2 regions of the Pseudomonas sp. NY15181 genome follow, and region 2 is predicted to be linked to the other one. Evidence: riboswitches for the same ligand, from Rfam matches in the RefSeq annotation. Region 2 holds a riboswitch; the other holds the start of a gene.

Region 1 (7,090 bases), on a different contig from region 2:
AGCGGGATCACCGCGATGATCCAGGCGGTAACACCGTGGCTGCGCCAGCCGAGACCGGGAGTATCTTTTCCGGCATCGGCGCGCGCGCGATTGAAGCGGCGCTCCAGGCGGTCCGCGAGGCGCCCGAAGGCCACCAGCGGATGCCAGCGTTTCGGCTCGCCGAGCAGCGCGTCCAGCGCCACCCCGAGCACAGTCAGCAACGCCAGGCTCATGGCTGCTCTCCCCAGTGATTCTCGAATACCAGTTCGGTCAGCGGGCGCGGCTCGCGCCAACCCTCCAGAGCCAGCATGGGCGCTGGGTAGAACTGTTCCACCGGGCCGAGGCAGATCACCGCCACCGCCTCGGCACCGGCGGGCAGGCCGAGCAGTGCGCCCAGCGCGGCCGGGTCGAACAGCGACACCCAGCCCATGCCCAGGCCTTCGGCGCGGGATGCCAGCCAGAGGTTCTGAATGGCGCAGGACAGCGACGCCAGGTCCATCTGCGGCAGGGTGCGGCGGCCGAAGACATGGGCCTCGCGGCCCTCCATCAGCGCGCCCACCAGCAGCTCGGCGCAATCGAGCACGCCCTCCACTTTCAGCCGCATGAATTCGTTGGAGCGCTCGCCCAGTGCCTCGGCGGTGCGCACGCGCTCCTCGTCCACCAGACGGTGGATCGCCTGGCGCAGTTCCGGACGGGTGACGCGGATGAAGCGCCAGGGCTGCATCAGGCCGACGCTGGGCGCCTGGTGTGCAGCCTCCAGCAGGCGGGCGAGCAGTTCGGGCGCCACCTCGCCGCCACTGAAGTGGCGCATGTCGCGGCGCTCGGCAATGGCGCGGTAGAGCGCGGCGCGCTCTTCAGGGCTGTAGGCGTGGTCGGTCATGGTCTGCAGTTCTTCATGGTCTGAGCAACGCCGCTGCGGCGTCCGGGTCGGACGGCAGGTAGAAGTGGATGTAGGACGCGGTGAGGCGACCACGGCGGAACACCGCCTCGGCCACCGGCTTGTCGTTCGGACAGACGCCCCGGGCCAGCGGTGGTTCCGCGCTGTCCAGCAGCGAATGATGGAAGGTGTGGCCGCGCAGGGTGCCTTCCGGCAACGTCACCGCCTGCAGCGCCAATGCCGCCAGGCGCTTCTGCATGCGCGCCTCGCCGGGCAGCAGGCCGAGCAGTTCGGCGCGCTCACACGCCACATCGGTGAGCGCATCGAGCAGGTAGAGCATGCCGCCGCATTCGGCCAGGATCGGCTTGCCGGCAGCGTGGTGCGCACGGATGGCCTGGGCCATGGCCTGGTTTTCCGCCAGCGCCCGCAGGTGCAGCTCCGGGTAGCCGCCGGGCAGGTAGAGGCTGTCCACCTCGGGCAGGGCTTCATCGCGCAGTGGCGAGAAGAACACCAGTTCGGCGCCCAGTTCACGCAGCAGGTCGAGATTGGCCTGGTAGAGGAAGGCGAAGGCGTTGTCCCGCGCCACGCCGACGCGCACGCCGTCGAGGCGGCCCTGCGCAGTGCGCGGCTCGGGTGCGGCGAAGCTCACCGGCGCCGGCAGCTCGGTACTGGCGCTGGCGGCCAGGACATCGGCGGCGGCATCCAGGCGCGCGTCGAGGTCGGCCAGTTCATCGGCCTGCACCAGGCCCAGGTGGCGGCTGGGCAGTTCCACCTCGGCGTCGCGCGGCAACGCGCCATACCAGCGAATCCACTCCGGCAGGCTGTCGCGCACCAGGTCGCGGTGACGCTGGCTGCCGATGCGGTTGGCGAGCACGCCGGAGAACGGCAGGTCCGGCTGGTAGGTGGCCATGCCGACCGCCAGGGCGCCGAAGGTCTGCGCCATGGACTGGCCGTTGATCACCGCCATCACCGGCACGCCGAAGCAACGGGCGAGATCGGCGGCCGAGGGCGAGCCGTCGAACAGCCCCATCACACCTTCGATCAGGATCAGTTCGGCCTCCTCGGCGGCCTCCCAGAGCAGCCGGCGGCTCTCGGCCTCGCCAACCATCCACAGGTCCAGCTGGTAGACCGGCGCGCCGCTGGCGCGGGCGAGGATCATCGGGTCGAGGAAGTCCGGGCCGCACTTGAACACCCGCACCTTGCGTCCGAGGCGCGTGTGCAGGCGCGCCAGGGCGGCGGTGACGGTGGTCTTGCCCTGGCCGGAGGCGGGCGCGGCGATCAGGAGTGCGGGGCAATGACGACTTTGCATCAATGGGACTCCATCATCGAGGCAAAGAGCGCCCTCACCCCAGCCCTCTCCCGGAGGGAGAGGGCGCCGTTCGGCGTGTCATCAAAGTACGGCGCTCGCCGGCCAGCACTTTGGACGGACGACACGGCAGCACAGTGGTTGATCAACTCAAACCATTGATGCATGAAGCACCCAACTGCCCCCTCTCCCCTTGGGAGAGGGTTGGGGTGAGGGCCAGCCACGAACATCAGAACTCCACCCCTTTCTGCGCCTTGATCCCGGCCTTGAAGGCATGCTTCACCAGGCCCATCTCGGTCACGGTGTCGGCCGCCTCGACCATCGCCGGCAGCACGCCGCGCCCAGTGGCGACCACATGCTGCATCGGCGGGCGGGCGGCGATATCGGCGAGCACGGTATCCAGCTCCAGGTAGCCATGCTTGAGCGCGATGTTCACCTCGTCCAGCACCACCAGGCCGACCTGCGGATCGCTCAGCAACCGGCGGGCGACCTCCCAGGCTTCATGGGCCTTGGCGATGTCGCGCTGGCGGTCCTGGGTTTCCCAGGTGAAGCCCTCGCCCATCACGTGGTAGCTGACCTCCTCGGGGAAGCGCCGGAAGAAGGCCTCCTCGCCGGTAGTGACGGCGCCCTTGATGAACTGCACCACGCCCACCTTCATGCCGTGGCCCAACGCGCGGGCGACCATGCCGAAGGCCGAACTGCTCTTGCCCTTGCCGTTGCCGCTGTGGACCAGGAACACGCCGCGCTCGCCCTGGGCCTGGGCGATCTTCTCGTCGACCACGGTTTTCTTGCGCTGCATGCGCGAACGGTGGCGCTCGTCCTTTTCCGGGGATTCGCTCATCGGTGTCTCTCCTCTCAAAGGGCCTGGTAGCGCACGCCGAAGAGTACGGCGCGGCCGGGCTGCTCATAGCCCAGGGTGGTCTGGTAGTCGGCGTCGAACAGATTGCTCAGGCGCGCCTGCAGGCGCCACTCCGGGCTCAACGCATATTCGCCGCGCAGGTCCAGGGTGGCGAAGCCGCCCAGGCGATTGCGGTTGGCCAGGTCGTCGTAGCGGCGACCCTCGGCATGCAGGCTGGCGCCCAGGCTCAGCGCGTCGAAGCGCCGGTCGAGGTCCAGGTTGAACAGTTGCCGGGCACGGCGCGGCAGGTCATTGCCGCGGCTGCCACTGGCGCGGCTTTCCGGGTCGAGCAGGCTGGCGTTGGCGTTCCACACCCAGTCGCGCCACTGGCTGCCCAGTTGCAGTTCGATGCCACGGATGCGCGCCTGGTCAATGTTGTCCGGCGCCCGCAGTGCCGAATCGTAGGCGATCAGGTCGTCGACCACCGTGCGGTACAGATTCGCCGCCCAGTGCCCCCAGTCGTGGCGCCCGTCCACGCCAAGCTCCACGCTGCGCGAGGTTTCCGCGTCCAGGTCGGGATTGCCGTAGCCGGGGTAATAGAGTTCGTTGAAGGTCGGCGCCTTGAAGGCCGTGCCGTAGCTGGCGAAGGCCCGTACGGCCTCGGTCAGCGCATAGCCCCAGGCGAGGTTGCCGGTGTTGCGGCTGCCGAACTGCGGGTTGTCGTCGTGGCGCAGGCTCAGTTGCCAGTCATGGCGCCCCGCGCTGCCCAGGTACTGGGCGAAGGTGCCGCGGTTGTCGCGGGAGGTCACCGCGTAGTCGGCGGAGCTGCTCAGCTCGTCCCGCTGCCAGTCGTAGCCCAGGGTCAGGGTCTGGCCGGGCGCGAGGTCCAGGTCGTTCTGCCAGGACGCGGTGTCGCGGCGGCTGTCGAAGCGCGAGTAGAAGGCACCGTCCTGGTAGGCGTCGGACTTGTCCTCGCTGCGCCCGGCGGACAGGCTCACGTGCCAGGGCTCCAGCGGGGCGAACCGCGCGCGGCCGCCGATCACCCGCTGTACGCCGTCGTTGTAGGCGTCGAAACCCTGGGTGCGGCGGCTGTTCACCGTGTCGAAGTCGTTGTGCGAGTCGCTCTGCAACAGGCTGCCATCCAGCTCCAGACCGCTGTCGAAGCGGTAGCCCGCGCGCAGCGAACCTGAGAGGTTGCGGTAGCCGTCGCTGTCCGGCTCGTGGCCGCTGGCGCCGTTGGCCTTGGCGTCGATGCCGGCGGTATCCAGGCTGGACACGCCCAGGGCGAACCAGCCGCGCCCGTTGCCGGCCGAGGCCCCGGCGCTGCCTTCATAGGTGCTCTGGCTGCCCGCCCCTGCGTAGGCCCAGGGCTTGAAGCCCTGCTCCACGGCTTGGCGGGTGAAAATCTGGATCACCCCGCCGATGGCTTCGGAGCCATACAGGCTGGAGCGCGGCCCGCGCACCACTTCGATGCGTTCGATCAGCGCCACCGGGAGGTCCTGCAACGACGCGCCGCCGGAGGACACCGAGCCGGCCTTGACGCCATCGATCAGCACCAGCACATGGTCGGATTCGCTGCCGCGCAGATACAGGTTGGTGGCCTTGCCGGGCCCGCCGTTGCTGCTCAGTGAAATGCCCGGCAAGCGCCGCAGCAGGTCGGGCACCGACTGCGCCTGGGCGCGTTCGATGTCCGCGCGGTCCAGCACGCTGACTGAGGCGAGGCTCTGTCCGGTGCGTTGCTCGGTGCGCGTGGCGGTCACCAGTTGATCGTCGAGCGCCAGCGGCGTTTCGTCGGCCGCAAGGCCGATACAGGAAAAGCCGCCCAGCGCCAGCGCTGTCGGCCAAGAGAATAAATGCTTCACGTTAACTTACTCCGCCGCTCTCACCCGCGCGGCTCTGACCCGAAAAGGCAGGCGGAGGACGGTAACGCGCCGGCAGCTGGCCGGAGCGATCGACAGCGCCTCCCGCGATGCCATGGCTTGCAACAGGCCGGTCTCCGGGCTTGCGAGTGGGGCCGTGAGAGGCTCCTGAAACCGCGCCTTCCCATGCCGAGGGCACAGTGGCGAAATGCGGCTCGATGCTCGCTTACCGTTGCGGGGGCAGCGCCGGACTGGTCGGACCGCATGGCCCGAATTCACCGGCTTCCCTGTTTCACCCCCGACTCACGCCGGGGGCACCTGAAGCAGGCGCGCAGCTTAGAGGCTCGCGGCCTGGGGCGTCAATTGAACAGGCTGTCGCGCCCTCCGACGAGGCCCGTGCCAGAGCGTCCAAGGGAGGAAACATAAGTCAACTGGTTGCACCGCAGAACTTCGCTAGAATGCGATTCATGACGACAACCGCCCAGCCCGGCCAACTCCAGCTCGATAGCCGTTCCAGCCCTCCCCTGATGCACGTCAGCGGCGACTGGACGCTGGCGCATTTCAGCACCCTGGAGTCCCAGGTCGCCGGCGTGCGTCACGGTGACCAACCCGCCGCGCTGGACTTCAGTGGCCTCGGCGCCCTCGACACCGCTGGTGCGGCGCTGCTCGCCGAAGTCATCGGCGGCGCGCGCATGGACCAGCTCGACCAGATCACCCGCAACTTGCCCGCCGAGCGCCTGGCCCTGCTGCGCACCGTGGGCAGCGCCATCACCCAGTGCCGTCTGGACGAACGCAAGCCGCCCCCGGGCAACGCCATCGTCGATGTCCTCGAACGCATCGGCATCGCTACCCTAGCCTTCCGTGGCCATGTGATCGGCGGGTTGGGCTTCATCGGCCTGACCCTGCAGACCCTGGCGCGCACCTTGTTGCGCCCGCGTCGCTGGCGCTTCACTTCGCTGGCCGCACACATGGAGCAGACCGGGCTGGACGCCGTGCCCATCGTCGCCCTGCTCACCTTCATGGTCGGCGCAGTGGTGGCCTTCCTCGGCGCCACGGTGTTGAAGAAGTTCGGCGCGGCGATCTACACCGTCGACCTGGTCGGCTTCGCCTTCCTCCGCGAATTCGGCGTGCTGCTCACCGCCATCCTCCTGGCCGGCCGCACCGCCAGCGCCTTCACCGCGCAGATCGGCTCGATGAAAGCCAACCAGGAGATAGACGCCATCCAGGCCCTGGGCATGGACCCGGTGGAACTGCTGGTGCTGCCACGGGTGCTCGCCCTGCTGCTGACGCTGCCGATGCTGACCTTCCTGGCGATGATCTCCGGCATCTTCGGCGGCGGCGTGGTCTGCGCCCTGGCACTGGATATCTCGCCGCGAATGTTCCTCTACATGCTGCAGAACGACATCGCCGTGCAGCACTTCCTGGTGGGCATCGTCAAAGCCCCGGTGTTCGCCTTCATCATCGCCGTGATCGGCTGCCTGGAAGGCTTCCGCGTCAGCGGCAGCGCGCAGTCGGTGGGCGAGCACACCACCTCCAGCGTGGTCCAGTCGATCTTCGTGGTGATCCTGCTGGACGCGGTGTTCGCCCTGTTCTTCATGGAGATGGGCTGGTGAGCGAGCCAATCATTGTCGTCCGCGACCTGGCCAACCGCTTCGACAGCCACGCCGTGCACGAGCACCTCGACCTCGACGTAATGAAGGGCGAGATCCTCGGCGTGGTCGGCGGCTCGGGCACCGGCAAGTCCGTGCTGCTGCGCAGCATCATCGGCCTGCGCCAGCCCAGCGAAGGCAGCGTCCACGTGTTTGGCCAGAACCTGCCAGCGCTATCCCCGCTTCAGCGTTCGAAGGTGGAACGGCGCTTCGGCGTGCTGTTCCAGAACGGCGCGCTGTTCTCCTCGCTGACCGTCAGCGAGAACATCTGCCTGCCGCTGATCGAGCACGCCGGGCTGTCCCGAGCCGATGCCGAGTTCATGGCCAAGGTGAAGATTTCCCTCGCCGGCCTGCCACCGGATGCCGGCGCCAAGTACCCTGCCGAGCTCTCCGGCGGCATGGTCAAGCGTGCCGCCCTGGCCCGCGCCCTGGCGCTGGACCCGGACATCCTGTTCCTCGACGAGCCCACCGCCGGCCTCGACCCCATCGGCGCGGCGGCCTTCGACCAACTCATCCTGACCCTGCGCGACGCCTTCGGCCTCACCGTGTTCCTGGTCACCCACGACCTGGACACCCTCTACA
Region 2 (7,090 bases):
ATGGTGCCGTTCATCATCTACGCCGAGAAGAAGCGCCAGATGAAGCGCGTGCTGAGCGGCGCGGTGGCGACCCTGATGCTCTGCGAGCTGTACTTCTGGGCGTTCGGCGACAGCCTGCAGGAGCTGGTGTTCGGCATCATCGTCTACTTCACCGCGTTCAACCTGCTGGAGGCCTCGTTGCCGTCCCTGGTGAGCAAGGTTTCGCCCGCCGGCGGCAAGGGCACGGCGATGGGCGTGTACTCCACCAGCCAGTTCCTCGGCGCCGCTGTGGGCGGCATTCTGGGCGGCTGGATGTTCCAGCACGGTGGCCTGAACGGGGTATTCATCGGCTGCGCCGTGCTTGCTGCCATCTGGCTGGCGATTGCTGTTACCATGCGTGAACCGCCGTATGTAACGAGCATTCGTCTGCCTCTGTCCGATGAGGCGCTGCGCGATGCCTCGTTGGCCGAGCGTTTCAAGGCATTGCCCGGTGTGAGCGATGTGATGGTGGTCATTGAAGAGGCCGCCGCTTATGTCAAAGTAGATTCCCAACAAGTGGATCGCACGTCCCTCGAGCGCCTCGCCGGTGCCGAGCCGGCGACGTGCTGAAGCCTTTAGGAGAGCGTCATGGCCCGTGGGGTTAACAAAGTCATTCTGGTTGGTAACGTCGGTGGCGATCCGGAAACCCGCTACCTGCCCAACGGCAACGCCGTCACCAACGTCACCCTGGCCACCAGCGAGAGCTGGAAGGACAAGCAGACCGGCCAGCAGCAGGAGCGTACCGAGTGGCACCGCGTGGTGTTCTTCGGTCGTCTGGCTGAGATCGTCGCCGAGTACGTGCGCAAGGGCTCGCAGATCTACGTCGAAGGCAGCCTGCGTACCCGCAAGTGGCAGGGTCAGGACGGCCAGGACAAGTACACCACCGAAATCGTGGTCGACATCAACGGCAACATGCAGCTGCTCGGCGGCCGTCCGGGTGCTGGTGGTGACGACGCTCCGCGCGCTCCCCGCGAGCCGCAGCAGCGTCCGCAGCAGGCGCCGCGTCCGGCCCCGCAGCAGCAGTCCCAGCCCGCTCCGCAGCCGGCTCCGGACTACGACAGCTTCGACGACGACATTCCGTTCTAATCGAACGTTGCTCGTCAGCCGTCACCAAAAGCGCAGCCTTCGAGCTGCGCTTTTGCGTTTCTGGGACGCACGTTTTGGCGAATGTTCGTAACGGTCTTTCTCGAAAGTGGCTATTTAATTAGCTGGCTAATTAAATGATTCTGGAATTGCCTTGATGTGCGGCAAAACCGGAGAAGAAAAGCCATGAGCATTACAGTGACCGAGCGTGACGACGACCATAAATCCCGCGAGTTTCGCGCCCTGGGCGGGCGTTGCTGGGATGTGTACCAGGAGGGCCAACTGGTCGGCATCTTCCACACCGAAGGCGAGGCGCAGGCCTATCGCATCTCGCTGGAACTGGAAGCGCGTTACCGCCACGCGGCGGAGTTCTAACTGCTTTTGTAGGAGCGAGCTTGCTCGCGAACGAACTCCGCAGCGGGGCGGTTCGCGAGCAAGCTCGCTCCTACAGGTACAGATCAGCGATACCAACGCGGCGTGTACACCCAGTCGCCACCGTCGGCGCGTGGGAAGCGCCGGGTCAGCGATGAACCGACGATCACCAGGGTGCGCATGTCCACCATCTCCGGCACCAATTCGCCGAGTGTGACGACGCGCAGCGCCTCGGCCGGCCGGCCGACGTCGCGGCCGAGCACCACCAGGGTTTCCGGCGAGCGGTGGCGGCGCACGATCTCCAGTGCCCGTCCCAGTTGCCAGGGGCGGGCCTTGGAGATGGGGTTGTAGAAGGCCATGGCCAGGTCGGCGGCGCCGGCGTGGTCGAGGCGTTTCTCGATGGTCTCCCAGGGCTTGAGGTTGTCCGACAGCGAGATCAGACAGAAGTCGTGTCCCAGCGGTGCCCCGGCCTTGGCCGCGGCCGCCAGCGCGGCGGACACGCCCGGCAGCACTTCCAGCTCCACGCCGTGCCAGTGCGGATCGCTGCTCTCGTGCAGGGCTTCCATCACTGCGGCGGCCATGGCGAACACGCCCGGGTCGCCGGAAGAAATCACCACCACGCGCCGACCGCTGGCGGCCAGCTCGAAGGCGTGACGGGCGCGCTGCATTTCCTCGCGGTTGTCGGTGCAATGGCGCACCTGGTCGTCGCGCAGGGGCTCGGCCATCTTCACGTAGGTCTCGTAGCCGAGCAGGTCCTGCGCCTCGTCCAGCGCGCGGCGCACGGCGGGGATCATGAAATCGCTGGCGCCGGGGCCGAGGCCGATCACGCTGAGTCGCCCGCGCGGTTGGCCGATGTTCTCGGCCTCGGCGGGCGTCGCGGCGCGGTGCAGGTGGAAGGAGTCGCCCTGCAGCACGGCCGGCGGCAGCTCGCCGTCGTTGTGGATGAAGCGCAGTGGCACGCCCAGCTCGCGGGCGGCCTCGGCCAGCGCCGGATCGGCCATCCGGCAGCGCGGCGCCACCAGTGCTGCCAGCGACGCGCTCGCCAACCCGGCTTGCGCCAGGCCCTGGCGGATGCGCTCGGGCAACTGCGAATCCACCAGCGTGATGTGGGCCAGGACGATGCGCGGATGGATGCGCAGCTCGTTCTGCCCGATGCCCTCGGTGCGTGCGTCGATGCGAAGGGTGTGCACGGCGTCGTCGGCCAGCGGCAGGTCCAGATCGTCCAGCCAGGGCGCGTCGCCTTCGATGCGCAGGGTGTCGCCGCCCAGCAGGTCGGAGACGAAGCGCTTGCCCTGTTCGATATCGGCCAGCGCGTAGCCTTCCGGTGGATCGAGCAGGCAGGCGCCGAAGCGCAGCTCGCCACTGGTGGTGATGGCGGGCGCCACCTCCAGCGCGGCGGCAATCTCACGGGCCATGCGATTCACACCGCCCAACCCGCCGAGCAGCGGCACCACGGCGCTGCCATCTTCGGCGACGGCCAGCACCGGCGGCTCCGCGCCTTTCTCGGTGAGCAGCGGGGCGAGAGTACGGATGACGATGCCGGCGGCGCACAGGGCGATGATCGGGGTGTCGTCGCGGTACAGCTGACGCAGGGTCTCGCCGAAGTTTGCGTAGGACTCGTCGGCACCTTCGACGCGGTCCTTCAGGCCCAGTACGCGTGCCTGTGGATAAACGCCCTGGACGCGTCGCGCAGTGGCCAGCGCGCCCTGGCCGAGAATGACGATGGCGGCGCGCATCAGCCGTTCCACCGCTGGCCGGGGATGACGATCATCGAGAAGTACGGCGAGGCCATCGGGTCCACTTCATCCAGCGCCACGATGCGCTGCTCGCGCATGGTCGCCCGCTCGACGTAATGGGCGCCGCCGTCGCGGCCCAGCTCGCGCAGCACGCGGCGGACCTTGTCGAAGTTGCGGCCGAGCTTCATCACCACCGCCGCGTCGGCGTCGGCCAGGCGACGCTTGAGCTCTTCTTCCGGCAGCACGCCGGAGAGCACCGACAGGCTCTGGTTGCGGTACACCAGCGGCACGCCGAGCACCGCCGCGCTGCCGAGCATCGAGCAGACGCCGGGTACGACTTCGGTGTCATACCGCTCTGAAAGACGGTCATGCAGGTACATGTAGGAGCCATAGAAGAATGGGTCACCCTCGCAGATCACCGCCACGTCGCGGCCGGCATCCAGGTGCGCGGCCACTTGTTCAGCGGCGGTGTCGTAGAAGTCGCTGATCACCCCTTCGTAGGTCAGAGGCGGCTCCAGCTTTTCGGTGGTTACCGGGTAGACCAGCGGCAGGCGCTGCTGCGATTCCAGCAGGTGTTCCGCGATGATGGCGAAGGCGTTGCCGCCCTGGCCGGCGTGGTGCTTGGCCTTGGCCACGAAGTAGCCGATCACCGGGGATGCGCGCAGCAGGCGCAGGGCCTTGAGGGTCAGCAGTTCCGGGTCGCCCGGGCCGACGCCCAGGCCGATGAGGCGGCCGGTCATCATTCCACCTCCGTGGCCAGGGCGTTCACCGCCGCGGCCGCCATTGCGCTGCCGCCACGGCGGCCGCGCACGATCACGTAGGGCACGCCACGGCTGTCGGCGGCTAGGGCGTCCTTGGACTCCATGGCACCGACGAAGCCCACTGGGAAGCCGAGGATCAGCGCCGGTTTCGGCGCGCCGGCGTCGAGCATTTCCAGCAGGTAGAAGAGGGCGGTCGGTGCGTTGCCGATCACCACCACGCTGCCTTCCAGGTGCTCGCGCCAGTGCTCCAGCGCCACCGCCGAGCGGGTGTTGCCCAGCTCGCGGGCCAGCGCCGGTACGTCCGGATCGTTGAGCGTGCAGATCACCTCGTTGTGCGCCGGCAAGCGCGCGCGGGTGATGCCCTCGGCGACCATCCGCGCGTCGCAGAGAATCGGCGCGCCGGCGGCCAGCGCGGCGCGGCCGATGGCCCCGGCGCCTTCGGAGAAGCGCAGGTCCTGCACCACGTCGACCATGCCGCAGGCGTGGATCACCCGCACGGCGAGCTTCTCAAGGTCGGCGGGGATGCCGGAGAGGTCGGCCTCGGCGCGAATGGTGGCGAAGGATTGGCGATAGATCGCCTGGCCGTCGCGGATGTAATCAAGCATCGGTGGGAGCTCCGGGCGCGGCGAGCAGGTCGCTCGCGGCATCGAGGGAAAGGTTGCGCGCCAGCGGCTGGCCGAAGCCGGCCACGCCGTCGGCGCGACGGAACAGGTCATAGCGGCCGTCGGCAACGGCCAGCAGGGTGTAGGGGGCGACGTGCGCGGCGGCGCAGGAGCGCGGGCAGCCGCACAGGTGCACGCCGGCGGGCGGCGCATGGCGCAGGCGTTCGGCCAGGCGCAGGGCATCGGCCTTGGTGTCGGCCAGCCCGCGCGCGCAGCCGCTGGAGCCGCTGCAGGCGACGATGCGCGACAGCGCTTGGGCGGCATCGATCACCAGACCGAGATTGGCCAGCGCAGCGAGCACCACAGCGGCGTCGGCCTGCGCCACGTCGGGGAGGATCAGACTTTGCCAGGGCGTCAGACGCAGCTGTCCGCCACTGAAGCGTTCGGCCAGGTCGGCAAGGGCGAGCAGGGTGGTGCTGTCGAGGCGTCCGAGGGCGAATCCCGCGCCGACGAGGGAGCGCTCCGGCTGGCGCTGGGGATGAATCCCGAGGTGCGCAAAGGCTGTCGGTGAAGGGCGGCGCCAGTTTTCCACGCGCGGGCCGAGGTGCAGCGGGAAGGGTAGGCGTTGTTGCAGGCGCTCCTGCAGCACCTCGTCAGAATGCATTTCGCGCAGGTGGCGCATGCGCGTCTGGCCATCGCTGGCGAGATCGAGGAACAGGTGCAGCAGGGTTTCCACCAGCAGCGGTACCTGCTCGGCGGTGACGGCGGCGAGGGCGGGGCAATCCGTCTCGTTTTGCGGCGGACAACCGGCCAGGCCGAAGGCGAACAGCGGCGCCGCATCGTTGGACATGGCCGACAGCCAGATGTCGTTGGGGTGCTCCAGCATCGCCAGCGACTCGCCGCCGTCCAGCTGCACGCCGAACTTGGGCGACAGGCCATGGAAGCGCGGCGTGCGCTCCAGCAGGTCGAGCAGTTGGCGCGCCAGCGGGCTTGCGTCGAAGGCGGTGTCCAGGCCAAGGGCCGGGCTGACCAGCAGGTTGCGCACGTCGTCCGCCGCCAGTTCGCGCGGGCCCAGGCCGGCGGCGAGCAGTTCATGGCTCAGCGCATTTTCGGCGCCGGCCTGTACGCCACGGATCTGCAGGTTGGCGCGATTGGTCGCCTCCAGCACGCCGTCGGCGTGGCGCTCGGCGGCCCGGGCGATGGCGCGTGCGGCGTGGGCGTCGAGTTGTCCACAGGGCAGCTTGATGCGGCAGATGCCGCCATCGCGGGAGGCGACGATGCGCAGCAGGCCGGGGCAGGCCGATGGACGGACTGCGGGCGCCGAATGGGTGGAGCGTGCGGACGAGTCGTGCACTTGGGTCACCAGGGCTGGGTCGCGGTGACCTGCGAGTCCCCGAGGGGACTTCACGACACCGATACACCCCGCTCGATGTCCGCACGCGCGACTGGTCTCGTCGGCAGGTCTCCTGGCTGACAGGTCGTCATCCTGCGCGGCCTTCCCGGTTGCCCAGTGGCCAGATCGACCGCATGAAAGGGATCATCATGCTGTCGGATTGCGCGGACTCGCTGCTTACAGTTGCGGGGGCAGCCACGGTTTTTCCGTGTTCCCTCTTCGGCTCTCGGACGCATTGCCTTAAAACAGCGAAGCATCCTACGAGCACCGACGATGCGGGTATTATGCCTGCTTTGCCCGAGGGCGGAACAAGCCTGCCCGTCGGATCGATCGCCGCACCCCTTCAGAGGAATTCCCATGACGCCCTGGCTGACCATCGTCGGCATCGGCGAGGACGGTTACGCCGGCCTCGGCAAGGCCGCGCGCCGTGCGCTGCTCGCCGCCAGCGAAGTGATCGGCGCGCCGCGTCAGCTGGAGCTGCTGCCGCATTGCCTGGGCGCCCGCCGCCAGGCCTGGCCAAGTCCGTTCAGCCTGGAGCCGGTGCTGCGCCGGCGCGGTGAGCCAACCTGCGTGCTGGCCAGTGGCGACCCGATGCTGTTCGGCGTCGGCGCGAGCCTGGCCCGTCAGATTCCACCTGAGGAAATGCTCGTGTTTTCCGCTCCTTCCTCCGCCTCGCTGGCCGTAGCGCGGTTGGGCTGGGCGCTCCAGGAGTGCACCTTGCTGTCGCTGGTGGCGCGACCGTTGGCGGCGCTCAATGCGCAGCTCCATGACGGCGCGAAGCTGCTGATCCTCAGCAATGACGGCGAGAGCCCTGCGGCGATCGCCGCGCTGCTCCGCGAACGCGGTTTCGGCCCGAGCCGGATCCACGTGCTGGAACACCTGGGAGGCGAATCCGAGCGGCGCATCGATGGCCTGGCCAGCGACTGGTCGCTGGGCGAGACCGCCGCCCTGAACCTGGTGGCGGTGGAGTGCGTGGCGGGTGCCGACGCCGTTCGCCTGCCGCTGACCACCGGCCTGCCGGACGACGCCTTCCGCCACGACGGCCAACTGACCAAGCGCGATGTGCGCGCCGTGACCCTGGCGCGGCTGGCGCCCAGGCCGGGCGAGCTGCTCTGGGACGTCGGC

What was found. A riboswitch is a leader RNA that binds a small molecule or an ion and turns the genes downstream of it on or off. The one in region 2 is predicted to bind cobalamin.
Region 1: it holds a riboswitch for cobalamin, as region 2 does, so the genes downstream of both, btuB (TonB-dependent vitamin B12 receptor) here and cobG (precorrin-3B synthase) in region 2, are expected to answer to the same signal.

What each region holds. Positions count from the first base shown of each region.
Region 1 covers NZ_JBLUPT010000003.1:262,414-269,503, reverse strand. The annotation lists gene cbiB (adenosylcobinamide-phosphate synthase CbiB) at 1-212, opposite strand, end outside; gene bluB (5,6-dimethylbenzimidazole synthase) at 209-859, opposite strand; gene ACNFBT_RS09830 (cobyrinate a,c-diamide synthase) at 873-2,165, opposite strand; gene cobO (cob(I)yrinic acid a,c-diamide adenosyltransferase) at 2,392-3,003, opposite strand; gene btuB (TonB-dependent vitamin B12 receptor) at 3,018-4,862, opposite strand; cobalamin riboswitch at 4,970-5,196, opposite strand; gene ACNFBT_RS09815 (ABC transporter permease) at 5,327-6,472, shown strand; gene ACNFBT_RS09810 (ABC transporter ATP-binding protein) at 6,469-7,090, shown strand, end outside.
Region 2 covers NZ_JBLUPT010000005.1:40,883-47,972, forward strand. The annotation lists gene ACNFBT_RS13865 (MFS transporter) at 1-588, shown strand, start outside; gene ssb (single-stranded DNA-binding protein) at 607-1,104, shown strand; gene ACNFBT_RS13875 (hypothetical protein) at 1,288-1,476, shown strand; gene cobJ (precorrin-3B C(17)-methyltransferase) at 1,560-3,209, opposite strand; gene ACNFBT_RS13885 (precorrin-2 C(20)-methyltransferase) at 3,209-3,952, opposite strand; gene ACNFBT_RS13890 (precorrin-8X methylmutase) at 3,949-4,575, opposite strand; gene cobG (precorrin-3B synthase) at 4,568-5,926, opposite strand; cobalamin riboswitch at 6,011-6,252, opposite strand; gene cbiE (precorrin-6y C5,15-methyltransferase (decarboxylating) subunit CbiE) at 6,323-7,090, shown strand, end outside.